2 regions of the Butyricicoccus sp. AM27-36 genome follow, and region 2 is predicted to be linked to the other one. Evidence: a T-box and tRNA genes for the amino acid it is inferred to sense, from the RefSeq annotation. Region 2 holds a T-box; the other holds one or more tRNA genes.
What was found. A T-box is a leader RNA that pairs with one kind of tRNA and senses whether it is charged. The one in region 2 lies ahead of pheS (phenylalanine--tRNA ligase subunit alpha), so its partner is inferred to be a tRNA-Phe.
Positions count from the first base shown of each region.

Region 1: it encodes a tRNA-Phe, which carries the amino acid that the T-box ahead of pheS (phenylalanine--tRNA ligase subunit alpha) is inferred to sense. The anticodon was not compared.

Region 1 is NZ_QUJR01000001.1:262,969-270,525, forward strand. Features, by position in the region: gene DW724_RS01200 (DNA gyrase/topoisomerase IV subunit A) at 1-1,204, shown strand, start outside; gene DW724_RS01205 (YerC/YecD family TrpR-related protein) at 2,319-2,633, shown strand; gene DW724_RS01210 (class I SAM-dependent DNA methyltransferase) at 2,626-3,363, shown strand; gene hslO (Hsp33 family molecular chaperone HslO) at 3,367-4,248, shown strand; tRNA gene DW724_RS01220 (tRNA-Asp) at 4,359-4,435, shown strand; tRNA gene DW724_RS01225 (tRNA-Phe) at 4,466-4,541, shown strand; tRNA gene DW724_RS01230 (tRNA-Gly) at 4,754-4,829, shown strand; tRNA gene DW724_RS01235 (tRNA-Cys) at 4,833-4,906, shown strand; gene DW724_RS01240 (S-layer homology domain-containing protein) at 5,060-5,644, shown strand; gene DW724_RS01245 (response regulator transcription factor) at 5,781-6,467, shown strand; gene DW724_RS01250 (sensor histidine kinase) at 6,470-7,557, shown strand, end outside.
Region 2 is NZ_QUJR01000004.1:138,309-145,865, forward strand. Features, by position in the region: gene pheT (phenylalanine--tRNA ligase subunit beta) at 1-442, opposite strand, end outside; gene pheS (phenylalanine--tRNA ligase subunit alpha) at 630-1,649, opposite strand; T-box leader at 1,831-2,065, opposite strand; gene DW724_RS07195 (type Z 30S ribosomal protein S14) at 2,787-2,972, opposite strand; gene rplE (50S ribosomal protein L5) at 2,987-3,532, opposite strand; gene rplX (50S ribosomal protein L24) at 3,552-3,869, opposite strand; gene rplN (50S ribosomal protein L14) at 3,885-4,253, opposite strand; gene rpsQ (30S ribosomal protein S17) at 4,266-4,523, opposite strand; gene rpmC (50S ribosomal protein L29) at 4,542-4,742, opposite strand; gene rplP (50S ribosomal protein L16) at 4,742-5,167, opposite strand; gene rpsC (30S ribosomal protein S3) at 5,167-5,934, opposite strand; gene rplV (50S ribosomal protein L22) at 5,948-6,283, opposite strand; gene rpsS (30S ribosomal protein S19) at 6,301-6,582, opposite strand; gene rplB (50S ribosomal protein L2) at 6,601-7,434, opposite strand.

The DNA of each region.
Region 1 (7,557 bases), on a different contig from region 2:
CGTGCTGATTGCAGGCATGCCGCGCGTGCTCGGCGTAGCCGAGCTGCTCGATGAGTGGACGGCGTGGCGCACCGAATGCGTTCGCCGCCGCGTGTTCTTCGACCTCAACAAGAAGAAGGACAAGCTGCATCTGCTGCTCGGTCTGCGAAAAATCCTGCTCGATATCGACAAGGCGATTAAAATCATCCGCGAGACCGAAGAGGACGCAAATGTTATCCCGAACCTGATGGAAGGCTTCGGCATCGACAAAATCCAGGCCGAATTTATTGCGGATATCCGTCTGCGCAACATCAACAAGGAGTATATCCTGAAGCGCACGCAGGAGACCGAAGCACTCGAAAACGAGATTAAAAAGCTGGAGGAAATCGTTAAATCCAAGGCGAAGATCCGCAATATCATCATCAAAGAGCTGGAGCAGATCATCAAGAAGTACCCCTCCGAGCGCTGCACGCGCATCATCACCGCGGACAACGTGCAGCAGTTCGACGAGGAGGATCACATCGAGGATTATCCGGTGCTGCTGTTCCTCACCCGCGAGGGCTACTTCAAGAAGATTACGCCGCAGTCGTGGCGCATGTCGCAGGACCATAAGCTTAAAGAGGGCGATGAGGTGTTCTGGACGGCTGAGGCGACCAACAAGAACGAAATTATCTTTTTCACCAATATGCAGCAGGCGTACAAGGCGCACCTGTACGATTTTGAGGACAGCAAGGCGTCTGTGCTCGGTGATTACCTTGCGTCTAAGCTCGAGATGGACGAGGGCGAAATGCCGGTTTACGCGGTTCTGCCGGGAGATTACAAGGGCAGTATGGTCGTTGTGTTCAAAAACGGCAAGGCAGCCCGGTTTTCTATGGAATCCTTCGAGACCAAGACCAACCGACGCCGCCTGACCGGCGCGTACTCGGATAAGGCGCCGGCTGTGGCGTTCTTCCACCCAATCGAGGAGGAGAGCGAGGTCACCATGTTCTCGACTGCCAACCGTGCGCTCACGTTCCGCGCGAGCATGCTCGATGTCAAAACAACCCGTTCCACGCAGGGCGTGCAGACCATGGTGCTGCGCGGCAAGCATACCATTACGCGGGCGTGCCGCACCGAGGACGCCGCGCTCAGCGATAACGCGCGTTACCGCTGCCGCAGTATTCCGTCCATCGGCGCATTGCTTACCGATGAGGATCTGCCGGATAAGCAGCTCAAATTGCTTTAATGCGAAACGCAGAGGGTTTCCTCTGCGTTTTTTCCTTGCACCGATTCTGCGGGGGACACGAACCGCGCAAGCGTGTTCGTCCTGACGGGGCGGCTCTTTTTCTGCACCGGCTGAGCGGGGTGCGCGAACTGCGTAAGCGTGTTCGTCCTTTCCGGGCGGGGAGTTTTTCGCTGAGATTCAGCGGGGAGTTGCGCTCTGCGGAGCGCGGGGATTCGCCGCGCCCCGCGGCGGGGCAAGAGGGTAGACACCAAGGTTTCTACCCTCTTAACTCCCACTTCCTTTGGGGAGAGTCTGGCGCAGATTGCCGATATGTGACCGCTTCGAAATAGGGGACGGCAGAGGATTTTTTCTACCGTATGGGAGCACAGTGTGCTCCCATGACGAAACCTATACGCAGTGCCGGATACCGTTCTGCTACACATGTGGTTTCATCTAAGCAGGCGCGGCATGACAGTGCCGCGCAACCCTTTGGCACGTTATACCGGAAGGCACCTGCGAATTTAGGTGTTTGGCACAATTTATCCTCGTAGGTGCTGTCTATCATAACGCGCTAACGAATTGCGCGGCACTGTTATGCCGCGCCTGCTTAGATGAAATCACATGTGTAGCAGTAATGTATCTGACCCTGCGAACAGGTTGCGAAAGATACGGAAGAAAAAATCCTCTGCCGTACCCCCTTTTCGCAGCGGTCGCATATAGGAAATCTGCGCCAGATTAGGAAGCAAGGGAAAGGCAGGAGTTCAAAGAGGAAGGAAAACCGCAGGTTGTCCTTCCTTTTTGCCCCTGCCGCGGGGCGCGGCACGTTCCCGCCGTCCGCAGACGGCGAATCCCCACGCTGAGGTTCAGCGGAAAACTCCCCGCCCGTTAGGGGCGAACTCGCTAACGCAGTTCGTGTGCCCCGGTCAGCCGGTGCTGAAAAAACTGCCGCCCGGACAGGGTGAATCGCCTGCGCGGTTCAGGTGCCCCAATCGCCCGGTGCAGCGAAAAAAGAGTGCCGCACACGGACACCTGTCCACCTGTGAAAACCAAATATTTTTACGCTTTACACTATAAAAGCGATGTGCTATAATACAGGGTATAAGAGCGAAAAAACGAATGTAGGGAGGGATAGATCATGAATCGAAAGTTGAAGGACGAGGATATGGACATTCTGTTCCGCGGTATTCTCAAGCTGCAGACGGTCGAGGATTGCTACGACTTTTTTGAAGATCTGTGCACGATCGCCGAACTGCGTGCCATGGTGCAGCGCTTTCAGGTGGCGCGCATGCTGGACGAGGGACGCATTTACAGCGATATCGTGCAGGAGACCGGCGCGTCCACCGCGACGATCAGCCGCGTGAACAAGTGCCTTGTGTATGGCTCGGACGGCTACCGCAAGATGCTCGACCGGCTCAAGGAGGACGAAACAGCAGAGGAGAGCCATGAATAGTTACGAGACTCTGTCGGAATACTATGACCGCTTCACGGATGACGTGGGCTACGAGGAATGGGCTGACTTTTTCGAGCGCCTGTTTGAGCGGGAAGGCGTAAAGCCGTCGCTGGTGCTCGATCTGGCGTGCGGAACCGGCAGTCTGACGCGCATTCTGGCGCAGCGCGGCTATGATATGATCGGCGCGGACGCATCGCCGGAAATGCTCATGCAGGCGCTGCAGAACACGCTGGACTGTGAGCCGCGTCCGCTGCTGCTCAATCAGCGCATGGAAGAACTGGACCTGTACGGCGCGGTAGACGCGTGCCTGTGCTGTCTGGACAGCGTAAACTACGTCACTGAGCCGGAAGCACTGCAGACCGCCTTCGAGCGCGTACACACGTTCCTCAATCCGGACGGCCTGTTCGTATTCGACATCAACACACCGGAAAAATTCGCCCGCATTGATGGCGAAAGCTATGTCCGCGAGGACGACGGCGTATTCTGCGTATGGCAGGCGGCGGTCGAGGACGGCCTGTGCGCCTACCAGTTCGATATTTTCGAGCAGGAGGACGATGTGTGGCACCGTGCGCAGGAAACGCACGAGGAGCGCATCTACGAGCCTGCACAGCTGACCGCCATGCTGGAGCAGGCCGGTTTTACCGAGATCAAAACCTATGGCGATCAGTCCTTTGCGCCCGTACAGGGCGGCGAGGACCGCATTTACTTTACAGCACGAAAGAGAGATTAACTTATGAGCGATACGTTACTTCGCGCGATCGCCCGTGACGCGGGCATCCAGATTTGTGCAGCCAGCACGACCGAGCTGGTCGAGCGCGCACACGAAATCCACAGCACCACGCCGCTGGCTACCGCAGCCCTCGGACGGACGCTGACCGCGACTGCCATCATGGGCAGCCAGCTCAAGGTAGAGGACGGCTCCGTGACCGTGCAGATCAAGGGCAACGGCCCGCTCGGCGCGATCGTCTGCGTCGGTGATTCGGACGGCTATGTGCGCGGCTATCTGCAGGACCCGGCTGTCGATCTGCCGCTGCGTGCGGACGGCAAGCTGAATGTAGGCGGCGGTGTCGGCCGCGGCTATCTGATGGTGATTAAGGACATTGGCATGAAGGACCCGATCACGGGCACGGTTGCGCTCGTCAACGGCGAGATTGCCGAGGATCTGACCCGCTATTTCGCGGAGAGCGAGCAGATCCCGTCTGCGTGCGCGCTCGGCGTGCTCGTGGATACCGACTGCTCGGTCAAATGTGCCGGCGGCTGGCTCGTGCAGCTTATGCCGGGCGTGAAGGATTCCGACATTGACAAGCTGGAGGCCAATCTGGCGAAGCTGGAGAGCATGACTGCTATGCTCGATAAGGGCATGAGCCTCGAGGACATCATCCGCGCGGTGCTCGATGGCTTTGAGGTAGATTTTCTGCAGACCAGTGAAATCGGCTACCGCTGTGCGTGCAGCCGTGAAAAAGTAGAGCGCGCGCTCATCAGCATGGGAAAAACCGAACTTTGCAAGATGGCGGAAGAACAGGAAAGTAGTGAGGTAACCTGCCAGTTTTGTGATAAAATCTATCGTTTCAGCCGCGCAGAGTTGCAGGAACTTTTAACACACGCAACGAAATAAAAAGAAAATAAAAAAACTTTGAAAAAAGTGTTGACATTTGGGCACAGGTTCTGTATAATAAACATCGTCGCTGAGAGATACGAACGAAAACGAAACAGCGACGACGGCCTGGCCCGGTAGCTCAGTTGGTTAGAGCGCTAGCCTGTCACGCTAGAGGCCGTGGGTTCAAGTCCCATCCGGGTCGCCATTCTTCAATCGGAAACGATTGAAGAAATATGCCTCTGTAGCTCAGTCGGTAGAGCAGGGGACTGAAAATCCCCGTGTCGGTGGTTCGATTCCGCCCGGAGGCACCATTTTTTCAATGAGTGCCGTAGCACTCATTGAAAAAATAATACCTCCAAGCCAAGGAATCGAAAGCTGGCTCTTGGAAATATGCCGGTGGCATATTTCAACCAGCGTGGCTTTTGCCGCAGCAAAAGCGATTCCGCCCGTGAGCGTTAAACCCGAAGCGTCCGGTAACTAATCGGCACTGACAAAAATCGCGTTAGCGCGAAAAACTAAATATGCGGCTGTAGCTCATCTGGTAGAGCGCCACCTTGCCAAGGTGGAGGTAGCGAGTTCGAGCCTCGTCAGCCGCTCCACATGGTACCATAGCCAAGCGGTAAGGCGTGGGACTGCAACTCCCTGATCCCCAGTTCGATTCTGGGTGGTACCTCCAAAAGACTGATGTGAAAACATCAGTCTTTTTGTTTTGCACAAAATCACACGAATTTGCACAAATTCAGGTAAAGGTTGACAAATACTGTAGACTGTGTTATATTTCACCTATGGATGCACTACGGCGTCCATGCAATAAAAGGAGGAATTTAATATGACACTCAGAAAGCGACTGATCGCGCTGAGCATGGCGGCAGCCTGCGCAGCAACAGCCTTTGCCGGTGCAGCGTTCACCGACCAGAGCAGCATTAAGGTGGACAGCAAGGTGCTGGACACCCTGACCGAGAAGAACGTCATCAAGGGCTACGAGGACGGTTCGTTCAAGCCGGATAAGACGGTTTCCCGCGCGGAAATGGCAAAGATGATGTTTGTACTGCGTACCGGCTCGGATGATGCATCTTACTACGCAAAGGATATGACCGACACGTTTGCGGATACGGCTGGTACCTGGTCGAACGGCTACGTTAAGTATTGTCAGGCTTATGGTATCGTTTCCGGCAAGTCGAGTACGGTTTTTGCGCCGAATGCGTCTGTAACAACTGCTGAAGCCGCGAAAATGCTGCTGGTATACAGCGGTCACGATGTACAGAAGGATGGTCTGACCGGTGCACAGTGGAAGGAAAATGCCTTGAAGCTGGCAGATAAAGACGGTCTTCTGGTCTCTGTAAATACAAAGCCGGATGATGCACTCCCGCGTCAGTATGCCGCGCAGATGATTTACAACGCAATCAGCAAATAAACACGCGGCAAAGAAAAGTCCCTCACCCGAGGGACTTTTTTTCATCTTCATAAAATCTAAAGAAATTCCCTGCGGAAAACAACAGAAACCTGTGGTAAGATAGAAGTAACGAAAGGGGGAAGGGAAAATGGAAAAGCTGACTGTTCTGGTGGTGGACGACGACCGCGAGATCGTGGAAAGCATTGCGATATTCCTGCAGGCGGACGGCTATCTGGTGCGCAAGGCGTACAACGGTCTGGAGGCGCTCGACATCGTAATGACCGAGAACGTACACCTTATCATCCTTGACATTATGATGCCCGAGCTGGACGGAATCAAAACCTTATTAAAGGTAAGGGAAAGCAAAAATCTGCCGATCATTCTGCTGTCGGCCAAGAGCGAGGACGCGGATAAAATCCTCGGACTGACCGCGGGTGCGGATGATTACATTACAAAGCCGTTTAACCCGTCCGAGCTGGTTGCGCGCGTGAAAAGCCAGCTGCGCCGCTATACCCAGCTGGGCGCGATGCAGATAAAGGAAACGCAGATCGCCATCCGCGGACTGGTGCTCGACACCGAGAGCAAAAGCGTGACGGTAGACGGCGAAGCCGTTCGTCTCACACCGCTCGAATACAAAATACTTGAGCTGCTGTGCCGTCACCCGGGAAGGGTGTTCTCCACGGAGGAGATTTACCGGCAGGTGTGGAATGACGATATCGTCAGCGACAACGCCATCGCCGTCCATGTGCGGCACATCCGCGAAAAGATAGAGATCAACCCGAAGGAGCCGCGCTACCTCAAGGTGGTATGGGGTGTCGGCTACAAAATCGAAAGGAGCGAGTGAGTATGAATATCAAGGGGATCTTACGCAGTACGGTAGTAAAGCTTATCGCGTTTGCAGGCATTGTGGGGTGCTTTGCAGGTGCACTGTTTCTCGTTGAGAACACGATAACAGATTTTGCCGCGAACGGCCTTGACCAAATGGTCTATCGCTTTGAGGGCGATTTTGCCGACTCGTCCTATATGCATCAGCAGCTCGGCATAATGTGTGCTGAAATGGCGAATGCGTTTGAGGATGGCATGGACGCAGCGGAATTCAGCAGGCAGCATACGGATTTTGCGGGAAACTATTTCGGCAGAATGGGCGATAAAACGGTCGGCGATGACACGCTGACCGAAGCCGCGGCAAAAAAATCTGCGTTTTACATGATCACACGGCCGGGTGGCAATGTGCAGTCCAATGTGGGAATTTACTACGGCTATCCGCTTGCGGTTTACGATGAGGAGACGGGAAGTTACGGCTACTACACCGAGGAGGATGCGGCAGAGGAAGGCTGGAAGTTCAATAAGTTCAATCCGTACCCGTCTAACACCTTGCTGCTGGTGCGCTTCACGGACGCACAGGCTGCACCCATCAAGGCTGAGTGGGAAACGCAGAAAACGCAGATTACCGGCGTGCTCCAGCAGGCGATTGTGCTGACGGTGATTGCACTGGTGCTGTTCGTGTATCTGCTGTTCGTCACCGGCCGCAAGCCGGAGGATGAGGGCGTGCACCTTGTCACCATCGACCGTCTGCCGGTGGAAGTGAACGTGCTGTGCTTCTGGGCGGTGCTCGGTACGGCAGGCGGACTGAATCTGGCACTGATGGGTGAATTGCTGAACGGCACAAACGACATGTCGATATTGCTCGTACCGTCCATCCTGTTTTTTGTCGCGGCGTTTGCGTTCGCACTTGAACTTACGCTGTCGCTCGTGCGCGTGATCAAGAACCGCAGCTTCGTCAAGCAGTGCTGGTCGATTCGATTCATCCTCTGGTGCTGGCGAACCTTTATTAAGGTATGCAAGTGCATCCGGCAAAGCTTCGGAAAACTGCGCCGCATGCTGTTCCGCGACTACAAAACGCGCAACGTTGTGCTGCTCTTTACGGCGTATTC
Region 2 (7,557 bases):
GCAGGAACAGGATGCCGTTCTCGCACGCATACGGTACGCAGCCGTGGGACAGACCCAGCTCCTGGAACGAGCACATCATGCCGTTGGACGGCACGCCGCGCAGCTTGCCCTTGGTGATCTTCACGCCGCCCGGCAGGGTGGACTTGTGCAGGCAGACCGGGCAGATCTCGCCAACGGACGCAGGCGTTACATTGGGTGCGCCGGTGACGATCTGCACCGGCTCCTCCTTGCCGACATCGAGCTGGCAAATCTTCAGATGGTCGGAATCCGGGTGATCGACAACCTCGAGGATCTTGCCGGTAACAACGTTGTCGATCTCCGCGCCGAGGTAGTAAACCTCCTCGACCTTGGAGCCGGACATAGTCAGCTTGGCATCATACTCCTTCGGGGTGATGCCGGTCATATCGGTATAATCCGAAAGCCAGGATAATGGCAGTTTCATTGATAGGAACACTCCTTTTGGTGTTATTGTTGTCCGTAGGGCGCGACGACTCGGCGCGCCGTATTTGCCGCCTGCATATACTTACGAGCGGCGCGCCGGGGTCGTCGCGCCCTACGATAATACGTATCGCTTGTAACATGCGGGAGAGTGCGGCGGGATGAGGTCATCCCGCCCTACGGGTGCAGGTTTAGAACTGGTGCAGGAATCGAACGTCGTTCTCATAGAACAGACGGATATCGTCGATCTTGAAACGGCCCATAACCATACGCTCCAGACCGATGCCGAAGGCGTAGCCGGAGTATTCATTCGGGTCGATGCCGCTCATCTCAAGCACCTTGGGGTGAACCATGCCGCAGCCGAGGATCTCGATCCAGCCCTCGCCCTTGCAGAGCGGGCAGCCTTCGCCGTGGCAGCGGTAGCACTGGATATCCATCTCCGCAGACGGCTCGGTGAACGGGAAGTGATGCGGACGGAAACGAACAACCGTGTCCTCGCCGTACAGCTTCTTTGCAAACAGTTCGAGGATGCCCTTCAGGTCGCTCATGCGGATGCCCTTATCGACAACCAGACCCTCGATCTGATGGAACAGCGGAGAGTGGGTTGCGTCAACGGCGTCCGAACGGTAAACACGGCCCGGCGCAATAATGCGGATCGGCGGCTTGCGCTTTTCCATCGTGCGGACCTGCATCGGAGAGGTCTGCGTGCGGAGCACAACGTTATCCGAAATATAGAAGGTATCCTGCGTGTCGCGTGCCGGATGATCCTTCGGAATGTTCAGCGCCTCAAAGTTGTAGTGATCCAGCTCAACCTCCGGACCCTCAGCGATCGAGAAGCCCAGACCGAGGAAAATCTCCTTGAACTCATCGAGCACGATGTTCAGCGGATGCTTTTTGCCGATGACAACATCCTCACCCGGCAGGGTAACGTCGATGGTCTCAGCCTCCAGCTTCTTCTCGAGCGCAGCCTGCTCGATCAGCTTCTTCTGCTTGTCAATGATGGTTTCGATCTCCGCACGAACGTCGTTGATCAGCTGACCAACAACCGGACGCTCCTCTGCAGCAACGTCCTTCATGCCCTTGAGCAGCGCGGTCAGCTCACCCTTTTTGCCGAGGAACTTAACGCGGGCCTCGTCCAGCGCGCGCGAATCCTTCGCGGCAGCGAGCTGCTCCTTCGCGGTCTGCAAAATGCCTTGCAGCTTTTCTTTCATACCAATTCTCCTTTGGAATGTGATTTTGTGATAGAGTGAAGGCGGATAGTTCGTAGGGCGTGACGACCTCGGCACGCCGTCTGAAATCATCAGCTGCCGTTCGATGCGGCGCGCCGAGTCGTCGCGCCCTACGGGTATCATCCATTACAGTGGTAATAAAAAACGCCTTCCGTCCCCGTAAAATAGGGACGAAAGGCGTAAAACTTCCGTGGTACCACCCTGATTCCCGAAAAAAATCGGGCACTCATTGAACGCCGGTAACGGAGCGTTACTTCGCCGGCGCCTACTGCATCTATTCAACACCGGTGCTCACAGGGGAACTTCGCGCCATACCTCGATAAACGGCTTGCAGCCATGGGACCGTTCTCTCTGAGAAAGAGGAACACAGCGTTACTTTTCCTGCTCATCGCATTGGAATATTCATAACAGAATTATTAAAACACATTTTGCAGGAAAATGCAAGAGGAAAACCGGATTTTTTCGTTAAAATGAAGATTTAACGTGATGTTTTCCCTTGTTTGTCGGTGCGCCGAGGTCGGCGCACCCTACGAGATAGATTGTACCAATTATTAAACCCGCAGGTGCCGTCCGTAACAACACACAAAAGCGTTGCGCGACACTGTCATCCCCCAGGGAACCCTCTCTTGCCCTTCGGGCAATTCATCTTGTGTCGCGCCTGCGTAGAGTAAACCGCCTGTGTAGCAGTAAACTGTCTGGCACTGCGAATAGGTAGAGAAATGGGAGCACACTGTGCTCCCCTACGGTAGGAAAAATCCTCTATCGTTCCTTTTTTCGCAGCGGTCACATATAGGAAATCTGCGCCAGACTCTCCAAGGGAAAGGGGAGATTCACAAGAGGGTGGAAACCGCAGGTGTCTACCCTCTTGTGCGCCCGCGCGGCGTCAGCGCACTCCCCGCTGAGGTGCAGCGAAAAACTCTCCGCCCGGAAAGGGCGAACACGCCTGCGGCAGTTCGCGTACCCCGCTCAGCCGGTGCTGAAAAAGGCTGCCGCCCGTTAGGGGCGAACCCGCTTACGCAGTTCGCGTGCCCCGATAAGTCGGTGCAGAAATGGTCTCTGCCCACCGTTAAAGCATAAAAAAAGGAACCCTTACGGGTTCCTTTTTGAAATCGCTCTTCCTTACCAGGATGCCTTGCGGACACCCGGAATCTGGCCCTTGTAAGCCAGCTCGCGGAAGCAGATACGGCAGATACCGAAATCACGCAGGTAAGCGTGCGGACGGCCGCAGATCTTGCAGCGGTTGTAAGCTCGGCTGGAGAACTTCGGCTTAGCCTGCTGCTTGAGAACCATCGACTTCTTAGCCATTTAACTTCTCCTCCTTACTTCTCAAACGGAGCGCCCATCAGAGTAAGCAGCTCCTTTGCTTCTTCATCGGTATTTGCAGTGGTGCAGATAACGATGTTCATGCCGCGGATCTTGTCGATCTGATCGTAGGAAATTTCCGGGAAGATCAGCTGCTCGTTCAGACCCAGAGCGTAGTTGCCACGGCCGTCAAATGCGTTGCCGTTGATGCCGCGGAAGTCGCGTACACGCGGCAGAGCTACGTTGAACAGACGATCCAGGAACTCCCACATGCGGTCACGGCGCAGGGTTACCTTAACGCCTACCGGCATGCCGTCACGCAGCTTGAAGTTTGCGATGGACTTCTTAGCGTGGGTGATGATCGGCTTCTGGCCGGAGATCAGGGTGATATCACGGACAATAGCCTCGATAACCTTGGAGTTACCGTTTGCTTCCTTACCGCAGCCGACGTTGATTACGATCTTGTCGAGCTTCGGGATCTGCATTGCGCTCTCGTACTGAAACTTCTTCATCAGAGCAGGCGCAACTTCCGCAGTATACTTTGCTTTCATATTCGGAACCATTTATTGCAACCTCCTCTTCTTAAAGCGTTTCGCCGCAGTGCTTGCACACCGTCAGCTTAGTGCCGTTCTCGGTGAACTTGTGCGCTACACGAGTCGGCTTGTCGCACTTCGGGCATACGCGCATTACCTTGCAGGCACGCAGCGCACCCTCGCGCTCGATGATGCCGCCGGTTTCACCCTGACGGCGGGGCTTGGTGTGGCACTTGATCATGTTCACACCTTCGATTACTACCATACCCTTCTTCGGGTTTACGGACAGGATCTTGCCGCGCTTGCCCTTTTCCTTGCCGGAAAGAACGACTGCGGTGTCGCCCGTCTTAACGTGCAAATTGTTCATTTGTTGGCGACCTCCTTACAGTACTTCCGGAGCAAGCGACAGGATCTTCATGTAATCCTTGTCACGCAGCTCACGAGCGACAGGCCCAAAGATACGGGTGCCGCGGGGGTTTTTGTCATCACGAATGATAACGCCAGCGTTCTCGTCAAAGCGGATATAGCTGCCGTCAGCGCGGCGCAGGCCCTTAACGGTGCGGACGATAACTGCCTTAACGACATCGCCCTTCTTTACGCCGCCGCCCGGGGTGCACTTGCGCACCGAGCAAACAACTACGTCACCGATGTTGCCGTACTTGCGTGCGGAGCCGCCGAGAACACGGATTACCTTCAGTTCCTTTGCGCCGCTGTTGTCAGCTGCACGCAGAAAGCTTTCCTGCTGAACCATGTGCTCTCCTCCTTACTTTGCCTTCTCGATGATCTCGACCAGGCGCCAGCGCTTGTCCTTGGACAGCGGACGGGTCTCCATCACCTTAACCTTATCACCGATGCCACACTCGTTGTTCTCGTCATGTGCCTTCAGCTTATAGGTGTGCGGAATAACCTTCTTGTACAGAGGATGTGCTACACGATCCTCAATTGCTACGACAATGGTCTTATCCATCTTATCGGAAACGACCTTGCCTACTCGCGTTTTGCGTAATGCTCTTTCGCTCATAATATTCGTTTCCCTCCCTTATGCCTTCTCCGCGATCTGCTTCTCGCGGATAACGGTATTGATACGAGCAATGTCGTGCTTGACTTCATTGATCTTGTTGGTGTTGTCGAGCTGATTGGTAGCGAGCTGCAGACGGAGGTTGAAGAGGTCCTTCTTCAGCTCACCGAGCTTTGCAGACAGCTCCTCAGCCGTCAGTTCTCTGATCTCAGATGCCTTCATCATGCTTCACCGCCATTCTTCTCACGGGCAACGAACTTGGTCTTGCAGGGCAGCTTGTGGCTTGCCAGACGCAGTGCCTCACGAGCAACTTCCTCGGAAACGCCTGCGATCTCAAACAGTACACGGCCCGGCTTAACTACTGCAACCCAGTACTCGGGTGCGCCCTTACCGGAACCCATTCGAGCACCAGCCGGATGCTTGGTAACCGGCTTGTCGGGGAAAATCTTGATCCATACCTGACCGCCACGCTTGGTGTAACGGGTCATAGCGATACGGGCTGCCTCGATCTGATTCGAGGTGATCCAGCACGGCTCGGTAGCCTGGATACCGAACTCACCGTTCGATACGAAGTTACCGCGGGTAGCCTTGCCGGTCATACGGCCGCGATGAACGCGACGATACTTAACTCTCTTAGGGAGCAGCATTAACGGTTGCCTCCTTCCTGACGGGGAGCACGACGCTCGCCACGGTTGAAGTCACGACGGCCGCGACGGTCACCGCGACGATCGCGGCGCTCGAATGCCGGCTTCGGAGCTTCAATGGAGCGACCCAGACGCGGACCGCCGTGGAGAACCTCACCCTTGTAGATCCATACCTTAACACCGATGCGGCCGTAGGTGGTCGCAGCTTCAGCAAAACCATAGTCGATGTCCGCACGCAGGGTCTGCAGCGGAATGGTGCCCTCGTGGTAATGCTCGGTGCGTGCGATTTCCGCGCCGCCCAGACGGCCGCCGCAGGAAACCTTGATGCCCTTGGCGCCCATGCGCATTGCACGGCCCATGGACTGCTTCATTGCACGGCGGAAACCGATGCGCTTCTCGAGCTGAGCTGCAATGTTCTCAGCAACCAGGGTAGCGTTGGTGTCCGGGTTCTTGATCTCGATGATGGAGCAGCGAACCTTCTTGCCGTACTTCTTGGTCAGCTCTTCTTCGAGCTTCTTGATGTCCTCGCCGCCGCGGCCGACAACCATGCCGGGACGTGCGCACTGGATCATGATCTTGATTTCGTCGTTCTTGCGCTCGATCTCGATCGCCGGAACGCCTGCGTCGTACAGACGCTTCTTCAGATCCTTACGGATCTCGTAGTCTTCCACGAGGAGGTCGCCGAACACATTGTCCTTAGCGAACCAACGGGAATCCCAATTCTTGATAACGCCGACACGGAGACCGTTCGGATTTACTTTCTGGCCCATTGATTACCCTCCCTTATTCTTTCTCGCCAAGAACCAGCGTGATGTGCGAGGTTCTCTTGAGGATTCTGAATGCACGGCCCTGTGCACGCGGCATAACGCGCTTCATGATCGGACCGGGACCGACGTGAACTTCCTTAACGTAAAGCTTGTCGGTGTTCATGCCGTGATTGTTCTCGGCATTGGCAACTGCGCTCTTGAGGAGCTTCTCCATCGGCTCGCATGCTGCCTTGGGGGTATTCATGATGATGGCCATAGCTTCGCCCGCATCCTTGCCGCGGATCAGATCGCAGATCAGCTTGATCTTTCGCGGGGTCATGCGTACGTTGCGTACAATAGCTCTTGCTTCCATGTTACTTTAACTCCTCCTTACTTGCCGTTATTGGAGGTCTTGCTGCCCGCGTGACCCTTGTAGGTACGGGTGGGAGCAAACTCGCCCAGCTTGTGACCAACCATGTCCTCGGTAACGTATACCGGAACGTGCTTGCGGCCGTCGTGTACTGCGATAGTATGACCGACGAACTCAGGGAAGATCGTGGAAGCGCGGGACCAGGTCTTGAGGACCTTCTTCTCGCCCTTTTCGTTCATTTCAACGACTCTTTTGATAAGCTCAGGAGCCACAAAAGGGCCTTTCTTAACACTTCTGCCCATATTAAGATAACTCCTTTCTTACTTGCCGTTGCGACGACGAGCGATCTGCTTGTCGGTGCGGTGGTTCTTCTTGCGGGTCTTGTAACCCATAGCCGGCTTGCCCCACGGGGTAACCGGAGACGGACGACCGATCGGGCTCTTGCCTTCGCCGCCGCCGTGCGGGTGATCACACGGGTTCATTACAGAACCACGAACGGTCGGGCGGATACCCAGATGACGGGTACGGCCAGCCTTACCCAGCTGTACGTTAGAATGATCAGAGTTACCAACAACGCCGATGGTAGCCTTGCAGTCCAGACGGACGTAACGCAGCTCACCGGAGGGCAGACGAACCATTGCCTTGCCGCCTTCCTTAGCCATCAGCTGAGCGCCGACGCCTGCGGAACGAACCAGCTGTGCGCCCTTGCCCGGGTACAGCTCGATGTTGTGGATCATGGTACCAACCGGAATGTTCTCAACCGGCAGGCAGTTGCCGGGCTTGATGTCGGCATCCTTGGAAGAAACGACCTTGTCGCCGATCTTCAGGCCCTCGGGAGCGAGGATATATGCCTTCTCGCCGTCCTCGTACTGAATGAGAGCGATGTTAGCGGAACGGTTCGGATCATACTCCAGGGTCTTAACCTCGGCGTAAACGTCGAGCTTCTGACGCTTGAAGTCAATGATACGGTACTTCTTCTTGTTGCCGCCGCCGATGTGGCGAACGGTGATGCGGCCGTAGCTGTTGCGGCCAGCGGTCTTCTTGACCTTTTCGAGAAGGCTCTTCTCGGGCTTCACCTTAGACAGACCCTTGTAGGAAAGCACAGTCATATTTCTGCGCGAGGGCGTCGTCGGGTTGAAAGTCTTGATAGCCATTTGGAATTTCAACTCCTTGATACGTTATTATCGGGGTGGCTTCCCCATACAATTACTTCGTTTGAAAACACGTTTTCAAACGAGAGAGGTTCCACCGTGCACAGCGCGGATGAAACCAAGGCT